DNA from 3 places in the Halomonas kashgarensis genome. Region 3 is predicted to be linked to each of the others. Evidence: riboswitches for the same ligand, from Rfam matches in the RefSeq annotation. Region 3 holds a riboswitch; each other region holds the start of a gene.
The links. A riboswitch is a leader RNA that binds a small molecule or an ion and turns the genes downstream of it on or off. The one in region 3 is predicted to bind thiamine pyrophosphate.
Positions count from the first base shown of each region.

Region 1: another riboswitch for thiamine pyrophosphate. It lies ahead of tenA (thiaminase II); the one in region 3 lies ahead of R5M92_RS08615 (sodium:solute symporter).
Region 2: another riboswitch for thiamine pyrophosphate. It lies ahead of thiM (hydroxyethylthiazole kinase); the one in region 3 lies ahead of R5M92_RS08615 (sodium:solute symporter).

Region 1 covers NZ_CP137552.1:314,219-318,604, forward strand. The annotation lists gene thiC (phosphomethylpyrimidine synthase ThiC) at 1-1,593, opposite strand, end outside; gene tenA (thiaminase II) at 1,619-2,302, opposite strand; TPP riboswitch at 2,392-2,552, opposite strand; gene R5M92_RS01335 (hypothetical protein) at 2,648-2,998, opposite strand; gene R5M92_RS01340 (aldo/keto reductase) at 3,116-3,937, opposite strand; gene R5M92_RS01345 (TspO/MBR family protein) at 3,969-4,386, opposite strand, start outside.
Region 2 covers NZ_CP137552.1:3,117,315-3,121,700, reverse strand. The annotation lists gene R5M92_RS14280 (DMT family transporter) at 1-284, shown strand, start outside; gene thiE (thiamine phosphate synthase) at 341-955, opposite strand; gene thiM (hydroxyethylthiazole kinase) at 945-1,757, opposite strand; TPP riboswitch at 1,788-1,885, opposite strand; gene R5M92_RS14265 (peroxiredoxin) at 1,917-2,558, opposite strand; gene gloA (lactoylglutathione lyase) at 2,729-3,262, shown strand; gene R5M92_RS14255 (DUF6164 family protein) at 3,268-3,627, shown strand; gene R5M92_RS14250 (cupin domain-containing protein) at 3,677-4,351, opposite strand.
Region 3 covers NZ_CP137552.1:1,877,382-1,881,767, forward strand. The annotation lists gene R5M92_RS08605 (O-antigen ligase family protein) at 1-552, opposite strand, end outside; gene R5M92_RS08610 (sugar transferase) at 658-1,227, opposite strand; gene R5M92_RS08615 (sodium:solute symporter) at 1,445-2,848, opposite strand; TPP riboswitch at 2,838-2,954, opposite strand; gene R5M92_RS08620 (peroxidase-related enzyme) at 3,050-3,637, opposite strand; gene R5M92_RS08625 (hypothetical protein) at 3,805-4,386, shown strand, end outside.

The DNA of each region.
Region 1 (4,386 bases), 1.6 Mb from region 3:
GGCCAAATTCGCCGCGTGGGCGGCAATCTTGTAGGTGATGATGCCGGTTTTGACATCATCCTTGTTGGGTAGGCCAAGGTGCTCTTTGGGGGTGACGTAGCAGAGCATTGCACAGCCAAACCAGCCGATCATCGCAGCACCAATGCCGGAAGTAATGTGGTCGTAGCCGGGGGCTATATCCGTCACCAGCGGCCCAAGCGTATAGAAAGGCGCTTCGTCGCAGTACTCCAGCTGCTTGTCCATGTTCTCTTTCACCAGGTGCATGGGCACGTGGCCGGGGCCTTCGATCATCACCTGCACATCGTGCTTCCAGGCAATGTGGGTGAGTTCGCCCAGGGTTTTCAGCTCGGCCATTTGCGCTTCGTCGTTGGCATCGGCAATCGAGCCGGGGCGTAGGCCGTCGCCGAGGGAGAACGCCACGTCGTACTGCTTGCAGATCTCGCAGATCTCCTCGAAGTGGGTGTACAGGAAGCTCTCCTGATGGTGATACAAGCACCACTTCGCCATGATGGAACCGCCACGGCTCACAATGCCGGTGACGCGGTTGGCGGTGAGCGGCACGTAGCGCAGCAGCACCCCCGCGTGAATGGTGAAGTAGTCCACGCCCTGTTCGGCCTGCTCGATCAGCGTATCGCGAAAGACCTCCCAGGTGAGGTTTTCGGCGATGCCGTTGACCTTCTCCAGCGCCTGATAAATGGGCACCGTGCCGATCGGCACCGGTGAGTTGCGGATGATCCATTCGCGGGTTTCGTGGATATTGGCCCCGGTGGAGAGGTCCATGATGGTGTCCGCGCCCCAGCGGATGCCCCAGGTCATCTTGTCCACTTCCTCTTCAATGGAGGAGGTTACCGCCGAGTTGCCCAGGTTGCCGTTGATTTTGACCAGAAAGTTGCGGCCAATGATCATCGGCTCGCTTTCAGGGTGGTTGATGTTGTTGGGAATGATCGCCCGACCTCTGGCGACTTCATCGCGAACGAACTCTGGCGTTATCTCGTCCGGAATGCTGGCGCCAAAGCTCTGGCCCGCATGCTGGTGGCCCAGGATGCGTTCAACCTCTGACGTTCCCAGCGCCTGGCGGCGCTGGTTTTCCCGCAGGGCGATGAACTCCATCTCCGGCGTGATGACGCCTTGGCGTGCGTAGTGCAGCTGGGTCACGTTTCCAGTCCGCCCGTCCTTTGTAGAGAGTGCACGGCGCGGGGTACGGGTCAGATCAAAACGCAGCTGGGCAAGGGTGGGGTCGTTGGCGCGGCGCTGGCCGTACTGGCTGGTGGGGCCATCCATAAACTCGGTGTCGTTGCGCTCTTCGATCCAGGCCCGGCGCAGCTCTGGCAGGCCCCGGCGCAAATCAATCTGGGCGTTGGGATCGGTGTAGGGGCCGGAGGTGTCGTACACTAGCAGCGGCGGGTTCTCTTCATCCACACCGCTGGTTTTGGTGGGCGAGAGAATGATTTCCCGAAACGGCACGCGAATATCTGGCCGCGAGCCTTCCACGTAAACCTTGCGCGAGCCGGGCAGCGGGGCCACGGCAGCGGCATCCACCTGGGCGGTTTCGGCGAGAAAGTGGGCGGTTTTACTCTTGACGGTCCTGATCATGATGGTTTCTCTGTATTGTTGGTGGTTATTCAGAAAGGTCGTGATCGATCAGCTCAAGGCCCATCTGCCAGAAGTCGATTTCCAGGCGGGTGGCATCACGGAAGATCTTGCTGAGCTCACGAAAACGAGTGGGGGTGACATCGGCCAAGCGAGCATCGAGCCACGCAAGCTCCTCCTGCATGGCGGCCTGGAACTCGTCGCCTTCGTACATGGCAATCCAGGCATCAAACGGGTTTTGGCTGCCGCGCAGAGTAGAAGTTTGGGCGTTCAGCCAGTTGGCGATTTCGCCGTAGCCGAAAAGGCAGGGGGCCAGCGCCACGTGCAAATCGAGCAAGTCGCCGCGGTTGCCGGTATCCAGCACATAGCGGGTGTAAGCGAGCGTGGCCCTGGCTTCGGGGAGCGCTTCCAGCTCCTGCTCGGAAATACCCCACTCCTGGCAAAAGCCGACGAGCAGGCCCAGCTCCACATCCACGATGGCTTTCATTCCTTCATGGGCTTGGCGTAAATCCGCCAAGGTGGGGCTTTTATAGGCAGCCAGCGCGTAGGCGCGGGCGAAGTGGATCAAGAACAGGTAGTCTTGCTTCAAATAGTGTCGAAACGATGCCTCAGGCAGCGTGGCGCTACCCAGCTGGCGCACGAAATCGTGCTCGATATAGGCGCGCCAATCTTCTTGGCAGGCGGTGGTGAGATCGGTAAAGCGGTAACCCATGATGCCTCCGGTGATGATGATCCGGAGGGTGGGCGAATAAGACCGAGGGAATGGCGCGGAAAGGTGGCGTGCGATCGTGAGAGAGCTAGCCATGGCCATCGCTTGATCCCTACGCCGGTACCCGCGCCGCTCGTAGTGTGAGTAGCAGCGCATTAGCCGGATCAGGTTCAGCGGGACCAGCACTTGGCAGCAAAAAATGCTCACCCTGCGCCATCTCAGCCGGATTTCACCGGCACCCCGTCAAGCTGTTCGTTAGCGGAGTGTAGAAGGCGGGTGGTGGAGATGCAATGGTGCATGATGGCGCAGCCCACTTTCATCCGCGTAAACGGCACCGGTGCTGCTTCGTTATCGCTTGGATTCAATACTTTTCCAAACCAGCCCAACCAACAAAATCGCCAGTACGGCGAACAGTAGGGCGGCGCCCGTGGAATTCAGCACCTGCAGGGTTAGGCCTGAAACGACCAGCCAGAGTGCTGGGATGATGGCGGCGATACAGAGGGCGAACCCCCGCAGCAGGATAAGCATCAGCCCCAGCGTGGTGACCGCCGTGGGGTCGGCGTGTATGCCGAACACTTCTGCCTGGTGCCAGGAGCCGCCGCTCAGCGGCGCCGTCAGCGGCATGATGATCAGGCTGAAGCCGGTGATGGCGATGCCTATGGCAACCGGTGGGTTTGTTGCGCTCGGTGCGTTATCCATTCCCCATCCCGTTAGCGCAATCCATACCAGCAGCACGGCCTTGATTATGAAAGCGTAGCCATATCAGCACAAATACCGTATTCACAAACCAGTACTGGGCCGTTGAGTGGCTCGCCCTCACACCATTTGCAATGACTGCTTGCGCGTTGGCGGGGGATAGGCAGCGTCGATTTGCGCCAGGTCATCGTCGTCGAGTCTGAGCTTATCAGCATCAAAATTCTGTTTGAGATGCTCTAGGTTCACGGCTTTAGGAATGGCAATCACACCGGGGTGACGTAGTGCCCAGGCGAGGGCGACTTGAGCGGGGGTGGCGCTGTGTTTGTCGGCGATGCGTTGCAGGGCGGCGTCGCGCAGCAGGGCGCCGCCTTGCCCGATCGGGCAGTAGGCCATGAGCGGCATGCTGTGTCGTGCCTGCCAGGGCAGCACGTCGTACTCGATGCCGCGGGCTCCTGGATTGTAGAGCACCTGATTGGTGGCGCAAGCGGGCGCATCGAGTTCTGCCAAGTCGTCAACGTCGAAGTTCGACACGCCCCAGCGCAGAATCTTGCCCTGTTCGCGCAGCCGCTCAAACGCTTCTACGGTTTCGCTCAGCGGGTACTGGCCGCGCCAGTGCAGCAAGTATAGATCGATAGTGTCGGTGCCTAATCGGCGCAGGCTGCGCTCGCAGGCGGCTAGTACCCCCTGGGTGCTGGCGTTGTGCGGGTAGATCTTGCTGACCAGATAGACTTCATCACGCCGGTCGCGAATTGCTTGGCCAACGATCTCTTCAGCGCCGCCCTCGGCATACATCTCGGCGGTATCGATCAACGTCATGCCCAGGTCCAACCCTTCACGCAGTGCCCTGAACTCAGCGTGGCGCTGCCCGGCATTCTCGCCCATGTGCCAGGTGCCCTGGCCGATACGGGGTACGCTGTCGCCGCCTAGTTCGATCGTCTGCATATTCTCTTCCCGGTTGTGTTGCTTTTCTGAATCATCCCAGAATCTGAGGATTGAGCTGCCAGGTGCTCCAGGTGAGCGCGCAGGCCAGGCTCACCCAGGCGAGGTAAGGCAGCAGCATTGCGCCGGCCAGTGGTTTGAGGCGCCAGAACATCATCAGAGTGATGGCGATCAGTAGCCACAACACTACCACACCGATAAAAGCGACTGCCCCCAGCTGCCAGACGAAGTAGAGCCAGCTCCACAGGGCATTGAGTGCCAGTTGCACTAGAAACATCACCAGTGCAGGTCGGGAACCTGGTTCGCGCCAGGCAAGCCAAGCGGAGATGCCCATCAATCCGTAAAGCGTTGTCCATATCGGCCCGAATAGCCAGGCTGGCGGCGCCCACGTGGGCTGCTGAAGTGTTTCGTAGAACGAGGCCGCATTGACAGAGGCGATGGCACCAATGGCG
Region 2 (4,386 bases), 1.2 Mb from region 3:
GGCAAGCGCCCCATCCCTGGCACTGGCCGGGCTTTCTGCTTTCGGGTGTGCTGGGCATCGGCGCTACCGCTTTCATTACCCTGGCGTTTCGTTATGCGCCTGCGGCGATTGCCGCGCCGTTCGATTACACCGCCATGTTGTGGGCGGTATTATTGGGTTGGTGGTTCTGGGGGGAAATGCCCGACGCATGGGTATGGGTGGGCAGTACGCTGATTATCGGTAGTGGCTTGGCGATTGCCTATCACGACCGGCGTACCACACTGAAGCGCCGCCCGACGGCTTGAACTGTGCCGCCGAGCTGGAGCTGTCGTTTCAGTTAACAACCTTTGGACCTTTGCCGTCAGGTAAAACGGAACGAGCGAGCCGCCTGCTCGGGATCGGTCTGTCCGCAAATAGCCGAAATCACGGCGATGCCATGGGCACCTGCCTCTCGTACGGAACGGCAATGCTCGGCCTTGAGACCGCCTATCGCCACGCTGGGCAGCGGGCTGGCTTGGGCGAGGGTCGCCAGACCCTCAAACCCGATCGGCTGGGCATGGTTCTGCTTGCTGGGAGTGGCGAAGACCGGCCCCAGGCCGATGTAATCGAGTATTTCCACGGGGGCCGCAGCCAGTTCGTCCAGCGAATTAATGGAAAGGCCGATGATGGCGCCGGGCTTCATGGCGTCTCGCGCCTCGTGGACGGCAGTATCGCTCTGGCCTACATGCAAGCCGTCGGCGCCGCTCTCCAAAGCAACTGATAGACGATCATTGATGATCAACGGGACGCCCGAGCCTTCCAGTATCTCTTTCAGACGTATCGCCTGGGCTATCATTTCGGTGTCGCTGGCATGCTTGTCGCGCAGCTGCACCATGGTGACTCCGCCCCTAACGGCAGCGGCCACCGTACTTTCCAGCCCGTGCCCACGGCACAAGTCGGGGTCGGTCACTAGATAAAGGGAAAGGTTACAGCGCATTGGTCACCTCCACATTGGCCTGGGCCGCCAGCTGCTCGGGAGTCAGCTGATAAAGAGCATCGATGAAAGCGACCTGGAAACTGGCCGGGCCCCGGGCGTCATGGGCGGCCTGGGACCCGGCCACGGCGAAGCTTGTCAGGGCCGCGACGCAGGCGTTGAACGTGTCCCGAGGCGAAGCGGCGATAAAGGCTCCCGCCACGGCGCTCAATCCACAGCCCAAGGTTGTCACGGTGGGCATCAACTCATGGCCGCCGTGAACGAGAACATGCCGCTGGCCGTCGGTGACCAGGTCGTACTCGCCCGTTACCGCGACCAGGCAGGCATGATGGCGAGCCAGGCGGATGGCTGCCTGGGTGGCGTTTGCCGTACTGTCGGTGGCATCCACGCCACGCCCTGGGTTGGCCATGCCGTCGAGTGCCAGGATTTCCGAGGGATTGGCTCGAATCAGCGTGGGCGAGGCGTCGAGTAGCGTAGCCGCCAACTGCCGGCGGTAAGCCGTGGCGCCCACGGCGACCGGGTCGAGTACCCACGGCTTGCCCTGTACCTGCGCCGCCTTGGCGGCCTGAAGCATGGCCTCGGCCCAGGCGGGGGATGGTGTTCCGAGATTGATGGAGAGTACGTCGGCCAGGCCGACGAATTCCACCACCTCCTCGCGGGCATGTAGCATTGCCGGTGAGGCACCCATCGCCAACAGCAGATTGGCCGAACTGTTCATGGCCACATAGTTGGTGATGTTGTGCACCAGCGGACGCTGGCGGCGTAGCGCTTCAAGCGCGGAGGCAAGATCAAGTGGTGCGGGCATCATCGCTCCCAGGCGCGGACGAAGGCCGGCCGGAGACCGATCACGACTTCCTACGCCGGCATTATCCGGTTCAGGTTCAAGGGTACATCTCAGCTGCATGAAAGCCTGCAGCGCCCCTGTCGTTACTGGTGCCTATGCTACACCGCTGGCCGATTCGATTCAGCTGCCTTTCTTGGGTTGCTTGACCATGCGCAGGTAGGGTTTCTTCTCGTCCCAGCCTTCGGGGAATAACGTCTTGGCGTCTTCGTTGCTGACCGAAGGCACGATGATGCAGTCATCACCCTCGCACCAGTTCACCGGGGTAGCGACCTTGTAGCCGTCGGTTAGCTGGAGGCTATCGAGCACTCGCAGGATCTCGGCAAAATTGCGTCCGGTGCTGGCAGGGTAGGTGAGCGTCAGACGAATCTTCTTGGCCGGATCGATAATGAACACGCTACGCACCGTCAGGGTGTCGTTGGCGTTGGGGTGAATCATGTCGTAAAGGTCGCTGACCTTGCGGTCGCTGTCCGCCAGCAGCGGGAAATTCAAGCCGTGGCCCTGGGTTTCCTCGATATCGCCAGCCCAGGCGTGGTGGTCGTCGATCGGATCGACGGATAGCCCGATGGCCTTGGTGTTGCGCTTGTCGAACTCGGGCTTGAGACGGGACACTTCGCCAAGTTCGGTGGTGCAGACCGGGGTGAAGTCCTTGGGGTGGGAGAACAGAATGACCCAATCATCCCCGGCCCACTCGTGGAAACGAATCTTGCCGGCGGTGCTGTCCTGTTCGAAATCTGGTGCGATGTCACCTAGGCGCAATGTCATGGGATTCTCCTTGTATAGGTGCAGTGATAAGCTTTCCTGCCTAGCATAGAATCAATTTCTTAGGCTTAAAAGTTCTTCTTGGAAGTTTAACTATATCAATATGTTCTTTCACCGTCTCTTCGCGGCTAGGGCAAGAACGGCAGTTCGCAACATAGGGTCAGGAGTCAATCATGCGTTTTTCGGGCGAGCAACACCCCGGGGTGCAGCCCACCCCGGCAGAAACCCAAGGGTTCCGTTTGAACCACACCATGTTGCGCGTCAAGGACCCGGAAAAGGCTTTGGCTTTCTATTCGCGGGTATTCGGCATGAGCGTCGTGCGGCGTCTTGATTTCGAGGAGATGCAGTTTTCGCTCTATTTCCTCGCCAATCTGGACGATCACACCGCGCCACCGGAGGATAGCGCTCAGCGGACCGTCTGGACATTCAGTCAGAAAGGCCTGCTGGAACTGACTCACAACTGGGGGACGGAGACGCAATCCGACCTGGCTTATCACGACGGCAACAGCGAACCCCAGGGCTTCGGCCATCTGTGTTTCTGCGTGCCCGACCTGGACGCCGCCGAGGCCTGGTTCGACAGCAATGCGGTGGAATTCGTCAAGCGCTCCGACCAGGGCAAGATGCAGGACGTCATCTTCATCAAGGATGCCGACGGCTACTGGATCGAGGTCGTGGAAGCCGCCCGCCTGGACAGCCTGGGGAATTAACCGCCATGGCCAAGTTACTCTTTCGCCTGCACAACGTGACCGACGAAGAGGCGGCGGAAGTGCGTGAGCTGCTGGCCGAGCATGGCTTCGATGTCTACGAGACCCAGGCGGGCTTGTTTCGCCTGGGCGTCGAGGCCATCTGGTTGCGCGACGCGAGCCAGGCGGAGCAGGCCCAGGCCGTACTCGAGTGTTATCAGGACGAGCGGCGCGTTCGCCTGCAGGCGGAGTATCGCGAAGCCGTGGCCCGCGGTGACGCACCGACCCTATGGCGCCGCGTGACGGCGCACCCCTTCCAGATGCTGCTGGTAATGGTGGCCGTAATCCTGATCGCCGTTATCTCGTTGGCGCCTTTCCTGGGGTTTTGAGCGTCTCTGCTGCCGGCTCGTTTCGCCGTGTCGATTTTGCGTGGAGAACTCAGGTGAACGCCATCAAGTGGCCGCGCTTGACGTAAAACGTTGCTCCGTCATCCCCTGCTTGCAGTGTGAACTCCTCTCCGGCGGGATAGCGTAACCAGCTACCTGCTGGATAGACGGTCTCGCTCTGCTGCGCCTGCAATGCGCCTTCCAGCACCAGTATTTCCACCCCGGCACAGGAGGACGCAAAGGTACTGCAGATGTGGGGTTCCCAGCGCTCCAGGCTGACGCTTTCGGTAGCGTGCTTGTGCAGCACCTTGTACGACACGCCCGGTCGACGGTCGGGTTGCCACGGTGAAAGGGCGCAGTTGCGCGCAAACTGATGGGTATCGCCGGGATCGAATTGATGCAGCTTGACGAACAGCAGGGCGCCTTGATCGTCGACTTGCGGCGTATGAGAGGTGCCGACGGGGTTGCGCAGATAAGTACCGGCGGGGTAGCGGCCATGCTCGTCGGCAAACTCGCCTTCGAGTACCAGTATCTCTTCACCGCCGGCATGCTGATGGGAAGAGAAACGGCTATGGGGGTGGTAGCGTACCAGCGATGTGGCGCGGGCGATTTTATCGCCGATTCGGTCGAGCATCATGCGTTCGACCCCGGGCACGGGAGAGCTGACCCAGTGATACTCGGCCGGCGTCACGCTCGCAAAACGAGAAAAATCCGCGTTGAGTCGCATGGTATCGATACCCTCACAAGCGCGCTGAAAAGTCC
Region 3 (4,386 bases):
CGAGGCTAGCCCGCCTCCCGCTGCGCCACCAAGCAACAATGCCAGCCACATGAATCTCGCGGTTCGCTGTTGCCAGGCCCACCCCAGCCCGGCCAAGCACATCAGCGCACTCAATAGCGCAAGGTTGCCGAAAAGAATGGAGTGCAGCGGTGGATGACCTGTAGCCCGAGTCAACCCAACCACCAGCTTTTGCCATACAGCCCAACCACCGACACCTATCGCCCCCAGAGCCAGCCCGGCCCACCAAGGCGCAGGCCGTGGCGGCACGACGCGAACCACTCCCCAGGCCAAAGCCGCAAGCCAGGCCGCAGCCGCCAGCGGCAAGGCCTGGCGCAAGCTGGAATGCCACACTCCTGCCGCCAGTTCGACCGTGCCCACCCCTACCAGCAGCGCCATCAACAAAGCATCGCCGCGCCCTGAGGCTTGCGTTGAATAGCGGTACCCACGCTGTCTGAACCAGGCAAGCAGCCCCCACCCCAACATGACGGCCAGCCCCAGCCAATAGCCCAGGGGCACCAGCAGCGGTAATGTGGTGATTGCCATAGCCTGCATACAAACTTGCCCTGTCATCCATGAAAAGGGATTTAACCGTACTTAGTAGTTATTTGTGGCCTTCGACGTTATTTCGTTCATTTCGTCGTTCGCCTCTCATCGTGTTTACATTTTTTTCATCTTCACCCTATCCCCGCCTCCCTTGCCCAGTAACGTCAGGAAGAGATAGCGAAAATACGCAGGCACTGCCATCGCCGCCAGCATCTGCTGATCCACTTCCGCAAGACGCCGTGGCGTGGACATGTCGATGGCATTGAGTTGCGCCAGACCGGTGATACCCGGACGCGCATCATAGACGCCACGCTCGGTACGCTCCTTGATCAGCTCATATTGCGAGAGCAGGCACGGGCGAGGCCCCACCAGGCTCATGTCACCCTTCAAGACATTCCACAACTGGGGCAACTCGTCCAGTTTGGTCCGCCGCAGGAAACGACCGAAGCGAGTGATCGAGGATGCATCGACCAGGTGAGAGGCAACCCAGCCGGTATCGCATTTCATGGTCCGAAACTTGAGCAGCACAAACGGCTGGCCGTGATACCCCACCCGCTGCTGGCGGAACAAGGGGGAACCAGTTTCCCAGTAGCCGACCAAGGTCAATAACACCATTAACGGCAGTCCAATCAAAAGCCCCATGGCAGCAAGCAGAACGTCAAACAAACGAAGCATTTTAGCCATGATGCAGACCTTTGGTGGTTGCCGAAGGCGCTCGCCAGCCGTGCCATGTATGACCGTGCTGGCGGGAAGTAAAGCTACTGATTGAATATTAAAGGTAACACCGGCGCCAAACCGGTGCGGCGGCAAAACGCCACCAAGAGGTAGGGTTTTTTCTCAATCTCAAGCGGCGACAGGACACTGACTTTCTCAACAGCCGCAACAGGAGAGACCTAAAACTTCATAAGCTCAGGCGCTGCTTTTTCGGCATCATCCAGGCAAACAACAGGCTGATGACGAGCGAGGCGACAAGCGCTCCCAGAAAAGGGGCCAGGGTGGGAATGCTTTCCGGAAAGCTTGCCGTCATTATCCCCGCCTGCAAACTGCCCTGAGAAACCCAACCGGGCAGGATGGCTCCAAGCATACCGGCGACACCTCCCGCAACGGCCGCCGCAGGCCTCATGCGCTGCCACAGGCCCAGCAGGACCGGCACCACGATGGCGGCGCACAGCAGGTCGGCAATCAGAAACAGCCGCAGCACGGAAAGCCCCTGCAGCGCCACGATGACCACCGGCACCATCAGCGCGATCGTCACCAGCCGGGCGACAAGAATCGAACGTCCTTCTTTGTTCAGCCCCGACTGGCCCGACCCCGCCACCACCAGCGAAGCGATACCGCTTTGCAAGGTATCCACGCTGGAAGCCACCAGCGTTACTGCCAGCACTAGTGCCGGCAAGGCAAGCCAGTCGGGCGCCTGAGATAACAGAGCGAAGAACGGGATCGGCGGTTCGCCCAGAGCGACCCCGCTCATGGCGGCCAGTATGCCCAGCGCCCCCACCATCATCACCACTACCACGGTGGTGGTGGCGCCCAGCCACGCACCACGCCCGAGCGCGACATCGTCCCGCGCCGCCCAGACCCGCTGCCAATAGCCTTGATGAAAGAGATTGGCGGCGGTGACCGCTATCACCAGGGTCAGCGCCACGCTAAGCTCACTGCCCAGGGGAGCCGAAGGCAGCGCGGCCGGAGCCGGCATAGTGGGCAGACGAACCAGGGCCACGCCGCCCACCACGCAGAGTAATGCAAGCAGCAGCCAGGCTTGCCAGCGGTCGGTTGCCAGGCTCGCCCGCAACCCTCCCATCACGGTATAGAGCAAGGTGGTCAACGCGATGCCGACCACCACCAAGGCAGGGGGCACATCGGAAAGCAGTGCTGTTATCGCACCGATGGCGGTGAGTTCCGCCGCCAGAAAGCACGCCATATAGAGTACCGAAACGGCCGATACCCAGCGCCGCACTCCGGTTCCGTAACACGCCTGGGCGAACTCGCCGATGCTGCGCCCTTCTGGAAGATGACGGCGAATCCTCGGCCCGTAGAGTCCCAGCACGATGAAGGGCAGCGCCGAACCGACGGCATAACCCGCCAGGGCCAACGGCCCCACGAAGGCGCCGATTTCAGGTGGAGCGAAGAGAATCCAGGCGCCCATGCCCGAGGCCAGAAACGAAAGCCCCAGGCTGGAAGCCGATTGCGAGTTGCGGGCGGTAATGTAGTCATCCAACGGGCCATCGGCCCGGCGGGCACGCAGCCCCAGAAAAGCAAAGCACAGCAGTGCCGCGCCGAGCGCGGCCGAGATCAGGTAAAGCATGTCGCACTTCCTCCGCCGGTATGAGCCGGATCAGGTTCCAGGGTCAGCACTCGGCTTTCTCAGCCCCCGCGGCGTCATGACCGGCGGGGCTCCCCTGGCGACAGTGAATGGATTGTGGTTTCGACCGTGGCCGAGAGCGCCATCATCGGTAAACGCTGGCGCCATGTAAAGCGCAGACAATTCAGCCAACGCGACGAGCTGTCATTTTTCCCGGGGCAGCCGCCCCATCAGGTAGAACTCCTCGTTGGGCGGTGTTCCGGTCAGGGTAACCAGGCGATTGGAAAGACTGAAGAACGCGGCAATGGCACCGATATCCCAGATATCGTCCTGGCTGAATCCCGCCTCGCCCAGGCGTATCCGCCATGTCTCGGTCAATTCACCCACCTCCAGCCCGCAGTGCAGGGCAAAATCCAGCATGGTCCGGTGGCGCTCGCTGAGCGGGGCGGCACGGTGATTGATCGCCACCTGATCGGCGAGCAGCGGATCCTTGCTGTAGATGCGTACCAGGGCACCGTGGGCCACCACACAGTAAAGGCACTGATTGCGGGCACTGGTCGCCACCACGATCATCTCCTTTTCGGCCTTGGTCAAGGTATCGGATTCGCGTTCCATCAAGGCGTCATGGTAGGCAAAAAACGCCCGAAACTCGGCAGGACGATGCGCCAGCATGAGAAACACATTGGGCACGAAGCCCGCCTTTTCCTGTACAGCGAGTATCGTGCCTCGAATATCCTCGGGCAGGGTTTCCAGGCTTTCCGGAATGGGGAAGCGGCTAAGGGATGCGGTCATGTTTTTACCTGTTTGTTGTTAATTTATTATCGAGTTGATTTGAAGCAGGAACGAACCTTCAGCGGCTCTTCCCATACACCGTTGCGCTCGCCATACTGCGGTAATCAATACTTTTCCCTGAGCACCCGCCGTCAGCGTAGCGGACCAGTACCGACAGGAAAACAGCAATGCGCTATACCGAAGCCAAGGAACATACTCAAGGTCGCCTGCATGAGCTGTTTGCCGATCCGTATCACGCCTTTCGCAATAACGCCGATGAACGCCAACTGCATATTCGCATCATGCTGCACTTGTTGGTAGCACGGCCCATGCAGCGGGGCCATCTCACCCTGCGTGTGATCCACGGCTGGCAGAATGGCGTCTTCGATCCCGAAGCCCTGCACAACGCCGATTATCCGCTGACCTGTGTGGAAGACCTGGAAGCCGCCATGCACGCCTTTCGCGCGGCAACCGCCAGCGGTCGCGACTTCCCCAGCGATGGCGCCTCGCTTCTCGCCGAACCCCTGGCCCGGGCGCTTGCCAAGGCCGAAGCCAAGGGCGAGAACGTGGACATTTCTACCCGCACGATTCCCGCCCGTTGGCCGGCGTTCGAGGGAGGGCTGACACTCTACACCTTCTTCAAGATGTACCATCGCTTGGTTTACGGCGAGGACGACACGTACCGTTGCGCCCACTGTCTTACCAGCCAGGGCATGCGGGAACTCCACGAGTTTCATCTGGAAGAGGGAGAATTCGCGGTGGTGATCCCG